DNA from 4 places in the Bacteroides salyersiae genome. Region 2 is predicted to be linked to each of the others. Evidence: riboswitches for the same ligand, from Rfam matches in the RefSeq annotation. Region 2 holds a riboswitch; each other region holds the start of a gene.
What was found. A riboswitch is a leader RNA that binds a small molecule or an ion and turns the genes downstream of it on or off. The one in region 2 is predicted to bind cobalamin.

Region 1 (4,663 bases), 190 kb from region 2:
CTTCCCATGTTTCCTTCGTTTAGCAAATAGAAACCTGTAATAGACTTTATATCCATAGGAGCTTGTACCTGCGTGCCGGTAGATCGTACAAGTACCTCATCTTCCCCCCGACAGGAACATATCAGAAAACAACTTATGGATAATAATAGAATGAATGATAATTTTTTCATGCTAATAATTATATTTGGATGGTAAGAATGAATTTATAGTTGGTACCTGGCATTGGATAGCATTTCACCACTTCAAACTGTTGGTTGAAAAGGTTGTTGACTTCTGCTGTCAATCGGTAGAGAGTATTTCGAATACGAAAACTTCGAGAGAGTGAAATGTCGTTCGTATACCATTCTGGGGCATAATTTTCTGGAATGTTGGCTCGTTGGTCATATCGTTCACCGGTATAAATGAAACTATAATTGACATCCCAGTTTTGCCAACTGGCATTAATAATCAATGAGCCACTGTGCCAGGGGATGTATGGTATTTGATCTCCGTAATATTCTTCTTTGGGATTGGTGAAATCTTGTGCCTTTTGATAAGTATAGGTGAGACGGGTATCAATAGAAAATTGTTTAGGTAATTCCCAGTTAGTTTGTATGGCTATATCTAATCCTCGTATTTCTACCATACCGAGATTCATCATTGTCCAGCGGAACTGATTGGAAGTGGGGACAGCTACTATTTTATTTTTCACTTCATTATAGTAAACATCTGCTTGTAGTTCGATGTTTTTTAACCATTTGTTTTGAAGAATAGGTGCATAAGTAAACCCTAAATTATACTGATTAGTGAATTCGGGTTTTAGTTTTATATTACCAATAAATGTATAATACAAATCGTTTAGGGTTGGCATGCGAAAGATGTTCTTGTAAAAACCTCGTAAATGGAAATTTGTTTTACGTATAGGTTTCCAGGAGGCCACAACGGTGGGAGTGATCTGCTTTTTATTTTCCATAGACATTGTGTCTGTACGAACATGATCGGATACAAATGTACCCAATACACTGGCCTGTAACTTGAACTGTTCGAAGTTCAGAGCACTTGCTATGGAAACAAGTGTGGTGTGACGATTCGGGTAAGGAAATTTGTACAGGTCAGCATCTAGTTTATTCCATTGATAGTCTAATGCAATGGATGCACTCCAATATTTATTGAAAGAGTATAAGTTGGCAACAGAAAGATAAATTTCTTGTTGTCGGTAATGGTTTTCTACGTACATCAAGCTGGCATCTTTATTCGGATCGGCCAGATAATGTAAATAATCATAGGCATATTTCCCATTGACTAATAGTCCGTATTTATCTGAGAAATGTTTTTTAAAAGATGATTGAATAAATAGGTTGGTATCCCATTGGCGGTCTTCATGAAACAGTTTATTCCGGACCATAGCTCCGGGAAGTCCTCTTTCTGAATGATAAAAATAGGCTTTTCCTTTCCATTCACCTTTGTTGATTTTTCCATATAAGCCACTTTCCACCCGGATGGAGTTAACATCTCCATTTTTACGTACTGCGGTTGTATCGTATCCTCCGGTTGTTTTATAGCGATATTTATAACGCCCGGTGGTATACATGTATTCGGAACTTAAAGATGCAGAAAGGCGTTCGTTTAATTTTTGCTCCCAAAGTACGGAAGGATTGATAACTCCGAAGGAACCGGTCTTAAAATTTCCTCGAATATTATATTGTTTGTTTCCATTGAATCTTGGTATACGACTTTGCAAATAAACGGTACCTGCTGATCCGAAATCTTTAGCAGACTGGAATATGGCACTGCGTTGTCCGTTGTATAGGGAAACTGCCTCCATATTGTCAAGAGAAAAACGACCGAGGTCAATTTGCCCATTCTGGGCGTTTCCCAGTTCAATGCCATCGTAAAATATACCAACATGGTTCGTTCCCATACTTCGTATGTTAACGGTTTTTAGTCCACCTATTCCTCCAAAGTCTTTAATTTGCACTCCAGAAAAATAACGTATGGCATCTGCAACAGAATGTACTGATAGTTTTTCCAATTGTTTTCCTTCCATGATTTGTACAGGAATAATTTCTTTAGACGATACTTTAGATGAAGTAATAGTAACTTCATCTATATGATAAATGCGCAACGTATCTATTTTATTTTGTTGCGCATGTAATAATGCATTCAGTGTCAGGAATATTCCTGTGAACCACTTAGCTTTGATTCCCATGCGTTAATTTGTTTGATAATGGTTTATACCTTTAATTATCAAATTGTTTAAGTTATTAGATATATATGAAATAAAGAAGCTGATACTTGTTGTTAAAGTATAGCATTTCCACTTCATAGCTCGTCCTCGAAAGCTATTGAACATATTGCATGGCAGGTCTTCTGACTTGTTTCTATAGTAAACGCCTTCCCAATCGACTCTTGGTCTTTCAGTGGCATGAAGTATGTATTTACTACATTTTAATGAAACACACAGCAACGGGACTGTTCAGGATTCCCACCTGATTCCCTTTTAATTATTATTTCCGTATGCTTGGAAAAAATAAACCAATGCATGGCAAATTTATGAATTTATTAAGAAATAGAGATGTATTATGGAAATTTTATTTTTTTGTTTCATTATCTATTAAAAATTCAATAAGTTATAAATATTATTTGGAAAATCTATTTGTAAAAAATCTTTGTTCTAAGAAGTGATAACTTCGAAGAACAAAGATTTTAGATTTTATTTAAAATTTACTTGGTATCTTATATAATAAACTGCTCGTTATTGGTTAACCGAAGACCTTATATATATTTTGGATACCTCAACTGTACCGTCCTCATAGGTGATTTTGATAATATTAAAGCCTGGTATGGGTTGTGGTAAAGCTGTGCCATTTATTGTATAATACTCTTTTGTATGAACTATTTTTTCAGATGACTGATTTTCTATGCCGACACCACCATTTATTACATTGAATGTAATATTCAATACAGATTCGGAAGTCGTTAATACCAGTGTGTATTTACCGGCAGACAATCTTTCTCCTTCTCTGTTCAGAGTCAGAACATTATCTGCATATGATGCAGTCAGTACCTGGTCATTCACCACTTCGTCCTCAAACTTTAATGTAGCAGAGATGTTGTCTTCCTCTACGATATTACGGTTGAATGTAATAGTGAAAGTTTTTGTATCCTTGTCAATATTTGCTTCTTCTCCATTCCCGAAGTCCATAGACGGTGTAGTTGATACTATTTCCAGTTCAGGTAACCATGGTTCTACATTGAATGTAATATTCAATACAGATTCGGAAGTCGTTAATACCAGTGTGTATTTACCGGCAGACAATCTTTCTCCTTCTCTGTTCAGAGTCAGAACATTATCTGCATATGATGCAGTCAGTACCTGGTCATTCACCACTTCGTCCTCAAACTTTAATGTAGCAGAGATGTTGTCTTCCTCTACGATATTACGGTTGAATGTAATAGTGAAAGTTTTTGTATCCTTGTCAATATTTGCTTCTTCTCCATTCCCGAAGTCCATAGACGGTGTAGTTGATACTATTTCCAGTTCAGGTAACCATGGTTCTACATTGAATGTAATATTCAATACAGATTCGGAAGTCGTTAATACCAGTGTGTATTTACCGGCAGGCAATCTTTCTCCTTCTCTGTTCAGAGTCAGAACATTATCTGCATATGATGCAGTCAGTACCTGATCATTCACCACTTCGTCCTCAAGCTTTAATGTAGCAGAGATATTGTCTTCCTCTACGATATTACGGTTGAATGTAATAGTGAAAGTTTTTGTATCCTTGTCAATATTTGCTTCTTCTCCATTCCCGAAGTCCATAGACGGTGTGGTTGATACTATTTCCAGTTCAGGTAACCATGGTTCTACATTGAATGTAATATTCAATACAGATTCGGAAGTCGTTAATACCAGTGTGTATTTACCGGCAGGCAATCTTTCTCCTTCTCTGTTCAGAGTCAGAACATTATCTGCATATGATACAGTCAGTACCTGATCATTCACCAATTCGTCTTCAAACTTTAATGTGGCAGAGATGTTGTCTTTCTCTACGATATTACGGTTGAATGTAATAGTGAAAGTTTTTGTGTCCTTGTCAATATTTGCTTCTTCTCCATTCCCGAAGTCCATAGACGGTGTAGTTGATACTATTTCAAGGCTGGAGAGCCATGGGGAGATGATAAAGTTCTTCCAATAGTTAGCTTCTTTATAAGCATTGACAGATGTTTCTGGAACAAAAATTATACAGGTTTCCGGTACATTGGTAAATGTGTTACTACTCGCTGTCGGCACAGATTCAGATTTGATATAGATGCATTCTAAGGCGGAACAACCATTGAATGTATAGGTTGCAAGGGATGTAATTATACCATTTGCTACTACTTTCTTCAATTGAGAATTGTTACGGAATAAACTGCTTTCAAGTTTAGTGATACCGCTTCCTAAAGTTACTTCTTCCAGAGAGGAACAATTATAGAAAGCGGAACCTCCTAAAGATGTAATGTTGTCGGAAAGAACAGCAGATGTTAATCCCTTACAGCCATAAAATGCATTTGCACCAATAGTAGTAATTGCATTTGTGATGGGGAGTATCTTTAGTCCTTGACAATTATAGAATGCATAACTACCTATACTCGTGATTTTTTCTGAAAGCTCGACTTTTTCCAGATTAGAGCATCCATA
Region 2 (4,663 bases):
GCGGCAATCTGAAGTCACTTTGTAATTGCTCTGCATTTTCATGGCTTCGATGACGATGGCTGTTTCGCCGGCTTTCATTTTTTGTCCTGCAGTAACAGGGATTTTTACCACCTTTCCCGGCATTGGCGAGGTGATGCGGTCATTTTGTTCCTCTTCCCCTTTTTTACGCATGCGCAGGTATTTGGCCTGGCTGTCTACGATGTCGATGTTGAAGCTGCTGTAGTGTGTATTCACTTTGTAGCTTTTTCCGTTATCGCTGCGAATCAGTTGGGCATTGGCACTGCGGCCGTCCATAAGGATGTTGCAGGTTCCGTTTTCCGCCATGACGACATCGGCTTCAAACGTTTTTCCGTCAATGGTGAGTACCACCTTGTTATCTTGTTTGCTGACCAGTTCTATTTCGGCCACGCGGTTTCCTATATGAATTTCCATAATTGATGTTATTTATATTCTGAGCACCCCTTTATGCAATCCGAACTCTTTCCACTTGCTGATCGGACGGTTGTCGGCTGCCAGTCCACTGTTGTTCTCTTCAAGGTTCATCAGATAGTCCATGTATGCGGCAATCATGGCAATGTTTTCGGCGCGTTCGCTGGTACGGGTGATGCTTTGTTGCAGCAATTCTCCGTTTTTTGCAATGAATCCCGTGTTGTAGTTTCCTTCTACAAAATCCGGGGTATCCATGATGGCACGCAGGTAGCTGATGTTGTTTTTTACGCCGGTCAGTTTATATTCGTGAAGCACACGGCGCATACGTTCGATGGCATATTCGCGTGTCGTAGCCCATACAATCAGTTTACCGATCATCGGGTCGTAATATATCGGAATCTCATAGCCTTCGTATACGTAACTGTCGATACGTACGCCGATGCCGTTCGGCTCGGTAATTTGCTTGATAACACCCGGACTGGGCATGAAATTCATTTCCGTGTCTTCTGCACAGATACGGCATTCGATGGCATGTCCGCGCTGTCTGATATCCTCTTGTTTTAATTGCATCACCTGTCCGTCGGCCACTTTAATCTGCTCTTTTACGAGGTCCACACCGATTACTTCTTCGGTAATCGGGTGCTCCACCTGCAGGCGGGTATTCATTTCCAGGAAATAATAATTGCGATGTTTATCGACAAGGAATTCAATAGTGCCCGCACCGATGTAGTTTACGGCTTTGGCGGCAGCTACTGCTTTTTCACCCATATCCTTACGGAGCTCCGGAGTAATGAACACCGAAGGGCTCTCTTCTACTATTTTCTGATTGCGGCGCTGAACCGAACATTCGCGTTCGCAGAGGTGAATTACATTGCCATGTTTGTCGCCCAATATTTGGAACTCGATATGATGCGGTTCTTCTACGAATTTCTCCAGATATACCGTATCGTCTCCGAATGAAGAAAGCGATTCGCTCTTTGCCGTGGTATAAGCTTCTTCCACTTCGCCGGCGTTATGAATGAGTCGCATGCCTTTGCCACCGCCACCCATCGATGCTTTCAGCATGACCGGATAACCGATCTTGTTACACAATTCTACGGCTTCTTCCACGCTTTTCAAGTTCTCCTGTGTTCCCGGAACTACCGGTACACCCGCTTCTGTCATTTTGATACGGGCGGATATTTTGTCTCCCATTGCTTCCATGGTTTCCGGTTCCGGACCGATGAAAATAATGCCTTCTTCGCGGCAGCGACGGGCAAATGTTGCATTCTCGGACAGGAAACCGTATCCGGGATGGATCGCGTCTGCATGGCATGATTTGGCCACTTCGATGATTTTTTCTATATTCAGATAACTCTCTTTGGATGCGGCCGGGCCGATGCAGTAAGCTTCATCGGCATAGAGCACATGCTTTGCGGTGCGGTCTGCCTCTGAGAAAACAGCGATACTCGTTATTTCCATCTCCCGGCAGGAGCGCATTACCCTCACGGCAATTTCTCCGCGATTGGCAACTAAGATTCTTTTTATCATATTCATTTCTCAATTAAATGCATATATTAGTGCTTTTCCACCCTGCGGATACACTCCACCCGATGAAACACAGTATTTTTACGATTTGGGGCTTAACAGCGATACTTTCCTTTCTAACCCACGAGACAGGAAAATATATATCCGAATGGCAGGTCTTCTGACTGACTCTCATCTTACAAGCCTTCCCGATGGATTTTTCACCTCCATCAGTGGCACGAATCCGGTTAATTTGTAAGATGTTTCACAGAGCTTCACAGCAGCGGGACTGTCCGGGAGTTACACCCGATTCCCTTTTAATCTTCCTCCGTTGACCACGGATTTCAAACCAATTCGGGCGCAAATATAGAAAATTATTGAATAAAGCGAATCTTTTTTGCACGAAAGTTTGCTTTTTGTGCAATCCGAACTGTGAAAGCATAAGGTCCGGACGTCTGAAATGCCATCTTTTCAATGGCAGGCTTCTATTGACTGATTATACCAGTCGTAAATCATATTTATGTTTAAAAACCTTACAATGCCGGTATTTGTTGGCTGAAGAAACTTTATAGAAAAAGGTTATTATTCTTAAAGTTGAGATTATACAGGTTCTGCTGTCGGATTGTGTATTGTCAATCCGCCGTCTGCTATAATTGTCTGGCCGGTGATGTAACGTGCATCATCTGAAGCAAGAAAGGCAATGGTTGCAGCGATGTCCTGCGGTTCTCCTAAATAGGGAGTTGCACATTGGCTGAGGAAAATGTTCCGTACATCTTCATTCAAATTGTTTAAAGCGGTAGGTGTGAGAACCAATCCCGGGGCTACAGCATTGCAACGGATATTTTTCTTGCCTGTCTGGGTTGCAATATATTTGGTAAGATTGATAACTCCTGCTTTGCTGGCACCGTAAAGCGTACCGTTTGAATCGGCTGTAATACCGCTGATGGAAGCCACATTGACAATGTTACCACCGCCATGTGTTTTCATTACGGGAATGACTAACTGTGAGAGATACATGGTACAGGAAAGGTTTAAATGAAAGGCTTCATCAAAATAGTCTATGTCCAGCTTTTCGATGCTTGTATCTCGTTTCGGGTCGGTTCCACCGACATTGTTTATCAGAATATCGATCTGCCCGTATTCTTTTATAGCAAAAGCAATCAGCTCTTTACAACTTTGTAATTCCGTGGCTGAGAAATAAACGGAACGTACATCTGCTCCTGAAAGAGTCAGTTCGGCAGCAAGTTTGTCTGCCCTTTCTTTTGAGTAATCTGCAATAACAACTTTACCGCCTTCGGAGACGATACGACGGGTGGTTGCTTCGCCTATACCACCGGCAGCACCGGTAATAACAGCTACTTTATTTTCAAATCTGTTCATATGGAATGTTTTTGGGTATTGTTACATTCAAAACAATATGGAAATGGAAAAGATTACTGCTTTAATTTCTCTTTAATATGATTTCCATTTTTTGTATTAAAATAAATATTTATATATTCGCACCATATACAACATCATAAAAGCAACACCGAAGATGAAACCTGCATACAAGAAACTTGAATTTGGAAGTTTTGCAGAAATAGAAGTCTATAAAGCATTTAGCAGTTTAATCGGTTCTGATGAAACGATAGAACGGGAGAAATTTATGTTTGCTGGGGGAACCAGAGGCTATTACGCTGACATTGTGCTCCCTCATGGATGTAAAAGACTGAAAATGCCTCCAAAAACAATTGTGGAAATCAAAGGTACTTTACTGTTTGACACGATACATCGATATCTGGAAATGTATAAGACGAATAAAACGGATTGGGGTGTTTCTGCTTTTTGTATCGTTTATATCAATAGCCATGTTCCAGATGAATTTATTGCAAAATATGACAACAAAGATTTTAGAATTATATCTTTAAATGAGATACTTTGTTCATCTGATACCAACGCTGATACGGTTGAAGAGTTCCATGAAGAATGGGAAGATGAACGTGATAATCTGATAACAAAAGCTCGTGATAAGTTTTCCATTGGAAAGAATACATTGTTTCTTGGAGCGGGAGTCAGCATTGATGCCGGCCTTCCGACATGGGATGAATTGTTGAAAAAGATGTTGCATAAATACAAAAGGCGGAAACACAATATAGGCAGAGGTGATTATAAACGTGTCGAAAAAGTGTGTGCAGGTTCATCTATAATAACTGCACGGTATATCAGAACAGGGTTGGGAGTTTCCACATCTGATAAAGAGTTTGATAACATGATTCATTCTATTTTGTATAAGAAGGTCAATCAATCACAGTTGATTAATGAGATAACTAATATGGTGGTGAGTAACAAAGTAGAAAGTGTTGTAACTTATAATTATGATGACTTGATAGAAATAGAATTATCAAAAAAAGGTGTTCCTAATTTTTCTGTTTTTGGGGGTAATAGGGCTTTGTATGGAGAACTTCCTGTATATCATGTGCACGGTATAGTCACGATGGATGCAAAAAGCGGAATATATTCTACTCCTGTTTTGTCCGAAGAAGATTATCATAATATTTACAAAGAAGCATTTCATTGGTCGAATATTGAGCAGTTACATGCGTTGGACAGGACAACGTACTTTTTTATAGGATTTTCCATGAGCGATCCGAACCTGCGAAGATTGTTGGAAATTTCGCAAAGTAAAGGAGACGGTGGAAAAAATCACTATGTTTTTCTTCGTAGAAGCAATTTTTCTAATGATAGTAAT
Region 3 (4,663 bases), 1.3 Mb from region 2:
GCCATAACGTCCGATAAGCCCCGTTATTAATAATGGGATAACAGTGATGATGGCCCCATAACCGATCCAAACATAACCTCCTTCGTTCACAACAGTTTCTATGAATCCCTTACCGGCTCCTAATCCTACACAGGCAAGAAAGAGTGAAATGCCTATTTCTCTAACCATCAGATTGGCACTCATGGTGGTATAAGTAATCATTTTGTATTGTGGGCCGAAACGGCTGATAAGGATCGATACGATGAGCGGGCCTCCCGCAAGTCCCAGCTTGACCGGTTGAGGAATGCCCGGAAACATAAATGGAATACTTCCTAAGATACATCCCAAAGCGATACCTATAAATATCGGAATAAGATTGGGATGGTTCAGTCGTTTCATTGAGTTTCCCAAGACCTTCTCGGCATGTCCTACAGCCAGTTCGCTACCGACTACTGTTACACGGTCGCCCATCTGCAATTGCAGGCTCGGAGCGGCTACAAGGTCTACTCCCGAACGATTGATGCGGGTGATATTTGCGCCGAAATTATTTCGTATTTTCAGTTGTGACAGCGTTTTTCCATTCAGTTCGGGTTTGGTAATCAGGATACGTCTTGAAATCAGATTCTTACTAACCTGTTCCCATTCTACCTCCACTTGTTTACCGAAGAAGACCGTGATAGCCTCAATATCTATCGGATTGGAGATAATTAAAATCTCATCATCCAAATGCAGGATAGTACCCGAGTTAACCAATTCCGTCTCTTTGTTTCCTTCATGATAACGTATACGCGAAATAACAAAATTCCGGTTTACCAACGGGCGTATATCTTTAATTGCCTTTCCGTTTATCGCCTCATTTTTTATAACTAAGGTGACGGGACGTACAGTCAGTTCTTGTAAGTGTCCTAATCCTTTTTCCGCATCGGCCTCTTCTTTGGTCGTATTGATATTTAAAATATACTTCAAGGCAAGTAATGAAAGGATAGCACCCACCACTCCGAGTGGATAGGCTACGGCGTATCCCATTGCTATCTCAGGCGCATCGATACCGTTCAGGTCACTGTTGGCCTGTTGGGCAGCACCCAATCCCGGGGTATTGGTGACGGCACCGGAAAGAATTCCGACCATTGTTGTGATGGGAACGCCTGTGGCGAAGTGTAGGATGATGGTAATAACAACACTCAGAAAGATAGTTGTCATGGCGAGCATGTTCAGTGTAAATCCTCCCTTTTTAAAAGCGGAAAAGAAACCAGGCCCTACCTGTAAACCGATGGAGTAGACAAATAATATCAATCCGAATTCCTTTAGGAAGTGTAGCAGATGTTCGTCTAAGCTCAGGTTGAAATGCCCGAATACGATACCGACGAAAAGTATCCATGTGACACCCAATGAAATTCCGGCTATCTTTATTTTAGCCAGTATGATACCGAAGGCTATAACCAACGATAAAATAAGTACGGAGTGTGCCACTCCACCACCCCAAAGATTGGGGTATCCTTCGAAAAGGTTTCTGAGAAGTTCCATAATATAATAAATTTGTCTTTAATGTATCAACCACAGAACCTCGATTAATTGTATCACAACATAGACATACCCATATTTACAGGTATCTCTTTCGCAGGTTCTTTCATTGGATTCATCTTCTTTCACACTGCTTTCCTAATCCCACGAGTAAAAACAGCCTTTGATGAATGGCAGGTCTTCTGACTGACTCCTTATCTTGAAGCCTTCCCGGTTCTATAAAAAGAACCAGTGGCAAAGGTCTGTTTTCAAGATATTAGCAGAGTTTCACAGCAGCGGGACTGTCCGGGATTTTCACCCGATTCCCTTTTAATCCGAATAGTCGAAATGTCTATCCGCAACCAATTCGGGGCAAAGATAGTCGATTTTATAATTCAATGGGGAAGAAACGAAGAAAAAAGATACGGCTGAATATTTTTTCCTTTTCAAGTTGAATTCTTGATTTAATTTCTAACTTTGTCAGCAATATCGGTTTCTGAAGTAGCTTCAATGCGAACCGGAATTAAAAGGGAATCCTGTGAAAATCAGGGACTATCCCCGTAGCTGTAAGTTTTATCTCTTGCATTTGAAAGAGAAATGTTACAACAATCTTTGCCACTGGTTATTTTTATAGAATCGGGAAGGCGTTGTAATAAAAACAAGTCAGAAGACCTGCCGGTTTCATTACCTCATTCAAGGCTTTCGGGTGAAAGGCGATGGAGTGGATTCTACCGATTTCATTTTATTACTGACCTCCGTGAATTGTCGTATTTGAATAGCTTTATGATGAATTTATTTGTTAAATCTTAATTTATAAGTATGATTAGTTCGGAGATATTCATTATCAAAAGAGATGGGAAAAGAGAAGTGTTTTCTCTTGATAAGATTAAAAATGCGATTGCCAAAGCTTTTTTGTCAGTAGGGAGTTTTGCTACACAGGATGTCATTACCAATGTATTGAGCCGTGTCAGTGTCAGTGATGGAACCAGTGTGGAAGAAATCCAGAATCAGGTGGAAGTAGCTCTGATGGCAGAGCATTATTACAGTGTTGCAAAAGCATATATGCTGTATCGTCAGAAGCATTTGGAAGACCGTGAAGTCAGAGACAAGCTTAGATTCTTGCTTGATTATTGTGACGCTTCCAATCCTGCTACCGGCAGTAAATATGATGCAAATGCAAATGTGGAGAACAAGAACATCGCTACTTTGATAGGTGAATTGCCAAAATCGAATTTTATTCGTTTGAACCGCCGGTTATTGACGGATCGTTTGAAAGATTTGTATGGTAAAGAAGTCTCCGACCGCTATCTTGAACTTTTGAATCATCATTTTATTTATAAGAATGATGAGACTAATCTCGCCAATTACTGTGCAAGTATCACCATGTATCCTTGGTTGATAAACGGCACTGTGGGTGTGGGAGGCAATTCGACGGCTCCGACTAATCTGAAATCTTTCTGTGGAGGATTTGTCAACATGGTATTCATTGTATCCAGTATGTTGAGCGGTGCATGCGCTACTCCGGAGTTTTTAATGTACATGAATTATTTTGTAGGCTTGGAGTATGGACAGGATTACTATAAACACGCTGACAAGGTTGTTGATTTGTCTGCTAAGCAAAGAACGATCGATAAGATTATAACGGATTGTTTTGAACAGATAGTGTATTCTATTAATCAGCCTACGGGTGCACGGAATTTTCAGGCGGTATTTTGGAATGTAGCCTATTATGACAAGTACTATTTCAATAGTCTTTTCGAGCATTTTGTTTTTCCCGATGGAAGTAAACCCGATTGGGATTCTTTGAGTTGGTTGCAAAAGCGCTTTATGAGGTGGTTTAATAAGGAACGCACACGGACCGTTTTGACGTTTCCTGTCGAAACAATGGCATTGCTGACCAAAGATGGTGACGTATTAGATAAAGAATATGGAGATTTCACTGCCGAAATGTATGCCGGAGGGCACTCTTTCTTTACCTATATGAGTGATAATGCCGATTCCCTAAGTAGCTGTTGCCGTTTGCGTAATGAAATACAAGATAATGGTTTCAGTTATACGTTAGGTGCCGGCGGGGTTTCTACCGGTTCGAAGAGTGTATTGACTATTAATCTGAATCGTTGTATCCAGCATGCAGTGAAGTCGGGTATGCTTTATCCTTTCTTTCTGGAAGAGGTCGTCGATTTGGTTCACAAAGTACAACTGGCTTACAATGAGAATCTGAAACAGTTGCAGGCAAAAGGTATGTTACCTTTGTTTGATGCCGGTTATATCAATATGAGTCGTCAATATTTGACTATCGGTGTCAACGGTTTGGTTGAAGCAGCTCAGTTTATGGGAATCGAAATCAATGATAATCCCAAATATGAAGCATTTGTGCAGGAGATTTTGGGTATGATAGAAAAATATAATAAGAAGTATCGTACAAAGGAAGTTTTGTTTAACTGTGAAATGATCCCTGCCGAAAATGTAGGCGTGAAGCATGCCAAGTGGGATAAGGAGGCCGGTTTCCAAACTTTTCGTGAATGCTATAACAGTTATTTCTATATCGTGGAAGATGAGTCATTGAATATTGTCGACAGGTTTCGTCTTCACGGGCATCGCTATATCGAGCATCTTACCGGTGGCTCTGCTTTACATATGAATTTGGAGGAGCATCTTAGTAAAGAACAATATCGGCAATTGTTACGGGTAGCTGCTATAGAAGGTTGTAATTACTTCACATTCAATATTCCGAATACTATTTGCAATAAGTGTAAGCATATCGATAAGAGATATCTACACGAATGTCCTGAATGTCATAGCGAGGACGTAGATTATCTGACTCGTGTTATCGGTTACATGAAACGTGTCAGCAATTTTTCACAAGCCCGGCAGAAGGAGGCTGCTCAAAGATATTATGCTCCGGTACGCTGATTATGATATTGTTTTTCAAGAGATACCGGGTGAGGTTACTTTGGCTATCAATCTTTCTAATTGTCCGAACAGGTGTAAGGGGTGTCATAGTCCTTATCTGATGGATGACATAGGTGAATTCCTAACTGAAGAAAGTCTTTCATGGCTTTTGCAGAAATATGGTAAAGCTGTGACTTGTGTCTGTTTTATGGGTGGGGATGCTTATCCGTTAGAAGTAGAGCGATTGGCACAGTTTCTCTGTTGCCGTCAGTCCATAGCTCCGGTGAAAGTG
Region 4 (4,663 bases), 200 kb from region 2:
TTTTTTAGTGTACTACATCCAAGGAAAGTAGAATCGCCTAACTCTGTTATTGAGTTTCCTAAAATAACAGAAGATAGTTTTTCGCAATTCTTAAATGTTGAAGAACCGATGGTTTCTACATTGTCAGGGAGAATGATGTCTGTTAATGCTATACAATTTTCAAAAGCTGCTCGTCCGATACTTTTTAATTTATCATTTACAGTAATGGATGTAAGGGCAGAACATCCACTAAAGGTTTCATCTCCGATTTGTTCTACTTCGTTAGGCAATATAATTGATGATAATGCTGTGCAACCGCTGAAAGCTTTTTCTCCTAAAGTAGTCAGATTGTCCGGAAGGATTATAGAAGTTAATTTGTTGCATCCTTTAAAAGCCATATTATCAATGCCTATGATGGAGTAATCACTACCATTAAGTTTGATCGTAGAAGGAATTGTCAGTAATCCGGAATAGGTTATATATGAATCATCATAGGTGACTATTGCGGTATTAGGTTCGCTTCCAGGAATAGCAGTTATGTTTTTATTTCCTACAGTCAAAGTTACGGTATCAGTGGAGATTTCATCAAGGATATTCTTAACAATGCAATAGTAAGAACCTGCATCTTCAACTGTAACTGACGGAATTGTGTAATGAGGAGTTTTTGCATCAGGTATTGCTATTTCATTTTTATACCATTGATAAACAAGAGTATCTCCTTTAAATTCGGGAGCAAAGGTTGCTGATTCACCAGGTGAAACAACAATACTTTCAGGTTGAATTTTTATTGATGGTGCTGTGGGGCCGTTTTTAGCAGCAGGGGCCATTTCTTTCCATGGTTGAGAACTCATGTTAACAGCAAAATTCCATCCATCCCAACAACCGTCTGTTAATTTTCTGCCTGTGGCGCCTACACCACTGTAGCCCCAGGCACTTTCATCTGAACTTTTTAGCCAATAAGACCAATATCCTTGATACCAGCCTGATTGCCAATAATCTTCTGGGTCAAGGCAAGTGAAACCGTCATATCCATAACCTCCGGTGAATATTACGCCCTCTTCGTCCGGATAGTAAATTTTTCCATCTTTTTGAACGGCAAAGTCGCCACTTTTGTTAACATCATATCCGAGACCTGCAATTGTGGAACCATATGCTGTTCCGGTTTCTGTCATACAGAAAAAACGTGGATCAGCAGCTGCAATATCTCTGATCATTTTCTCTCCTGTAGCTTCACCATCCCAACGATATCCCCATACTAAAGCATTAGTTTCTCCTTCTGCATTCCATTGGATAGCTAATGCGGCTTTATTTTCACCTTCGCCAGTCCAATTTTCAATCATTTCCATTGTAAAAGTACCTTCTGCAATAGCTTTCATTGGTACTAACTGTTTTGCGACAGGGTGAGGTTGACCCTGTACTGAAACTTGGGCAGAAACCTGCCATGTGACAAACAGTAAAAGAATTAAAGAGTAAATTTTTCTCATTTTATCATAGTTTAATATTAAAATAAAAATGTTTCTTTTGTTCAAGATTTACAGGCGTAAGAATTTATCACATAGGTTATAATCTAAAAACAATATTCCGATTATTTGTTGCTTTATTTATACCTCGTAAGTTTTTACTGCTTTGTGCCTCCACAGGCAAAAGCAAACTACACATTCCTACTACACATAGGAAACGTTGGAACATAGTTTTTCCCATTAATATTTCTATTTGATAGTTACTTTTCCATCAAATAGCTTCAAAGAGTACCAATATGTATGAATAACCTTTTCTGTACACAACTTTTTGTGTACAAATCAGTGGATTCATAGCTCGTCCTCGAAAGCTATTGAACATGTTGCATGGCAGGTCTTCTGACTCGTTTCCGTGAATAAACGCCTTCCCAATCGGCTTAGAAGCCTCTCAGTGGCATGAGGTAGTGTTCATCACGCTTTTATGAAACATACAGCAACGGGACTGTTCAGGATTCTCACCTGATTCCCTTTTAATCATTTTTCTGAATGCTTGGGAAAAATGAACCAATGCGCGGCAAAGTTAGAAATTTATTAAGTAATAGAGAGAAAAAAACAGATATTTTTTTAATAGATGTATGCGACAGTAATGTTTGGTAGTTATTCTGTTGATTTGAAAACAGAGTAACTATCAAACATGAAAGTACAGAATACCTTATTCTGTTTCAACTTATTGGAACGAATCGTTCCATCTAATTGAAACTCATGGTTCCATCTAATTGAAACGAATGGTTTTATTATGTTGGAACGGATCGTTTCAAGCTATTTGAAACTGATTGGCACTGTATACCTTTTTATTCACTGATTACTTTTCGGTATTCGGCTACTGCCATTTTGGCTGCAAGATGTGCATTGATAAGGTTAGAATGGGCTTGCGTCCACGAAAGTTGCGCCGAAAGCACATCTACCATGCTTGCTTTTCCTTCATTATAAGAAAAAGTAGCCAGGTCGAGGTTCTCCTCTGCCAGTTCCATGGTTTCTTGTGCAGTGGTTACTTGATGTTCCGTTTCCGTCAATTTGGTGAGGGTGGCAGAAAGTTCTTCGTTGATATTATCTGTCACGTAGCTCTGCTGTAACTTTTGTATGCCTATATAAGCTTTTTGTTGGCGGTTGGCCTTGAAGCGTGCTCCCCAACGGAAGATGGGAATATTTACGTTCATGCCGAGAATGGGGGTGAAAGAGACATCGTAGCCCATATTGGGCGATGCCGTAGCCCAACCGCCGGTGAGGAACATGTTTATTTGAGGATTGTACTGGCTGAGGGCGGCTTTTCGTTGTGCTTCACTTTTCTGTATGTTGACTTCCGTACTTGCGTAGTCGGCGCGGCGTTGTAATACGTCATCCAGGTTCATAAGCGTTACCGGTTCGCAGATCACTCCGATGGCACACAGGCTGTCTACCGGTGCATTCGGATCTTCGCCCATTAATATGTTCAGTTTCTGCAATGCTAACGTATAATTCTGACGCGCTTTGATGTATTGTAGCTCGGCTTCCTTTTTACGGGTAGAGATCATTAACAGGTCTGTACGGCTGATCATGCCGTCATTGAAACGGTCTTGTATGATGTCGAACTGTTGTTTTACTATTTCTTCATACCGGGCGGCGGCTTCCAGCATGGCGCGACTGGCAGCAGCGTTCCAATATACGGCATCGCTCTGATAGTGTATCTGATCCAAAGTGAGTTCAGCATTCAGCCTGTCTAATTTTTCATCCGCTTGCGCTATTTTGTTTTGGGCCCGTAAGGCGCCACCGGTATACAATGGCTGTGCTACAACAAATACCCCCTGATAAGTATGGTTACGGTATTGTCCTGCCGGACCGTCCCATGCATCCATTTCTTTCAGATTCAAGGTGCCTTCGCCTGTAATATCCACTTGTGGCAGGAATCCGGTAAAAGCAATTTTGCGTCCTTCCATGCTTGCCACGCTTTTCAACTGTTGTTGCTTTAGTATCTGGCTATAGTTTTCCACCCGGTCGCGATAGGCTTCACGACTGAGATGTGCCTGCTGTGCTGTGGCATCTATTCCGTAGCACAGCAGTGCAAGTATTAATATCTGAATTCTCATCATCTTAATGTCTATTTATCATTTCTATTTTATTATTTATTCTCATTGTCTGTCATTCCGTTTTGTGCAGGAAGGTCTCCTTTTATTCTGTGAATAGCGCAATAGGCTACCGGAAGTACAAATAATGTCAAAGCCGAGGCTACGAGCAGGCCGCCCATAATAGTAGCTGCCATGCCGCCGAACATGGCATCGAACAGTAATGGCAACATACCCAGAATAGTGGTTCCCGATGCCATTGCTACCGGGACGATACGGCTGACGGTAGCACTGACTACCGCATCCAACGGTGCTTTTCCGGATTTTGTTTCAATATCGATCTGATCGACCAGCACGATGGCATTTTTAATGTTCATGCCGATCAATCCCAGTAAACCGAGAATGGCGAAGAAGTCGAAGGACTTGCCGAGCAGTAATAATCCAAGCACGATACCGATGAAGATAAGCGGCAGCATTAATAAAATGACGATCGGCTTGCGGTAGGTCTTGAACAATAACAGCAATACGGTGAACATCAGGAAGAATGTCAACGGCATGTTTTTGGCTAATGCTTCGTTGGATTCTACTTGGCTTTCCTGTTCTCCGAAATATTTCATGGTGTAGCCTTCGGGCACTTGTATCTCTTTTTGCACCTGCGACCATACTTGGTTGAAGGCAGCAATGGCGTTTATTCCGCGTCGAGGATCGCATTGGGCCATCATTACCATCTGACGGTTATAGTCCTTCACATTCGAGAAGCGGTATTGAAAATCAAAATCCGATACTACTTGCTCCAGACTGGTGGTTTCCGTGCCGGTTCCGAATACGGGTAGTGTGCGCAGGTCGTTTATTTTGAACGAGTCGATTACTGTATTTCCTTTCAGCAGGATAGGTAATACCTGGTCGCCTTTGCGATATTCACCCAAAGTCATGCCATTGGTGCCGATCTGGATGCTTTGTGCCATTCCTTGACGGGATACTCCCAATGGTTGTGCGCGTTCCGGGCTGTATATCGGTTTCCATACCGGAATCTTGTTTCCCCAAGAATTGCGTATGTTGATCAGATCGGGATTGCGGTGCATTATTTCCAGAGCTTTGCTGGTGAGCATTACCAGCGTATCGACATTG

Region 1: it holds a riboswitch for cobalamin, as region 2 does, so the genes downstream of both, RB604_RS19645 (TonB-dependent receptor) here and accC (acetyl-CoA carboxylase biotin carboxylase subunit) in region 2, are expected to answer to the same signal.
Region 3: it holds a riboswitch for cobalamin, as region 2 does, so the genes downstream of both, RB604_RS03730 (putative transporter) here and accC (acetyl-CoA carboxylase biotin carboxylase subunit) in region 2, are expected to answer to the same signal.
Region 4: it holds a riboswitch for cobalamin, as region 2 does, so the genes downstream of both, RB604_RS19640 (leucine-rich repeat protein) here and accC (acetyl-CoA carboxylase biotin carboxylase subunit) in region 2, are expected to answer to the same signal.

The regions. Positions count from the first base shown of each region.
Region 1 covers NZ_CP133452.1:5,109,239-5,113,901, reverse strand. The annotation lists gene RB604_RS19650 (YncE family protein) at 1-170, opposite strand, end outside; gene RB604_RS19645 (TonB-dependent receptor) at 179-2,188, opposite strand; cobalamin riboswitch at 2,323-2,535, opposite strand; gene RB604_RS19640 (leucine-rich repeat protein) at 2,735-4,663, opposite strand, start outside.
Region 2 covers NZ_CP133452.1:5,299,223-5,303,885, reverse strand. The annotation lists gene RB604_RS20325 (acyl-CoA carboxylase biotin carboxyl carrier protein subunit) at 1-432, opposite strand, end outside; gene accC (acetyl-CoA carboxylase biotin carboxylase subunit) at 445-1,959, opposite strand; cobalamin riboswitch at 2,090-2,305, opposite strand; gene hdhA (7alpha-hydroxysteroid dehydrogenase) at 2,536-3,315, opposite strand; gene RB604_RS20310 (SIR2 family protein) at 3,470-4,663, shown strand, end outside.
Region 3 covers NZ_CP133452.1:1,001,715-1,006,377, reverse strand. The annotation lists gene RB604_RS03730 (putative transporter) at 1-1,503, opposite strand, end outside; cobalamin riboswitch at 1,656-1,861, opposite strand; cobalamin riboswitch at 1,953-2,173, shown strand; gene nrdD (anaerobic ribonucleoside-triphosphate reductase) at 2,299-4,392, shown strand; gene RB604_RS03720 (radical SAM family protein) at 4,376-4,663, shown strand, end outside.
Region 4 covers NZ_CP133452.1:5,103,273-5,107,935, reverse strand. The annotation lists gene RB604_RS19640 (leucine-rich repeat protein) at 1-1,355, opposite strand, end outside; cobalamin riboswitch at 1,809-2,021, opposite strand; gene RB604_RS19635 (TolC family protein) at 2,288-3,562, opposite strand; gene RB604_RS19630 (efflux RND transporter permease subunit) at 3,592-4,663, opposite strand, start outside.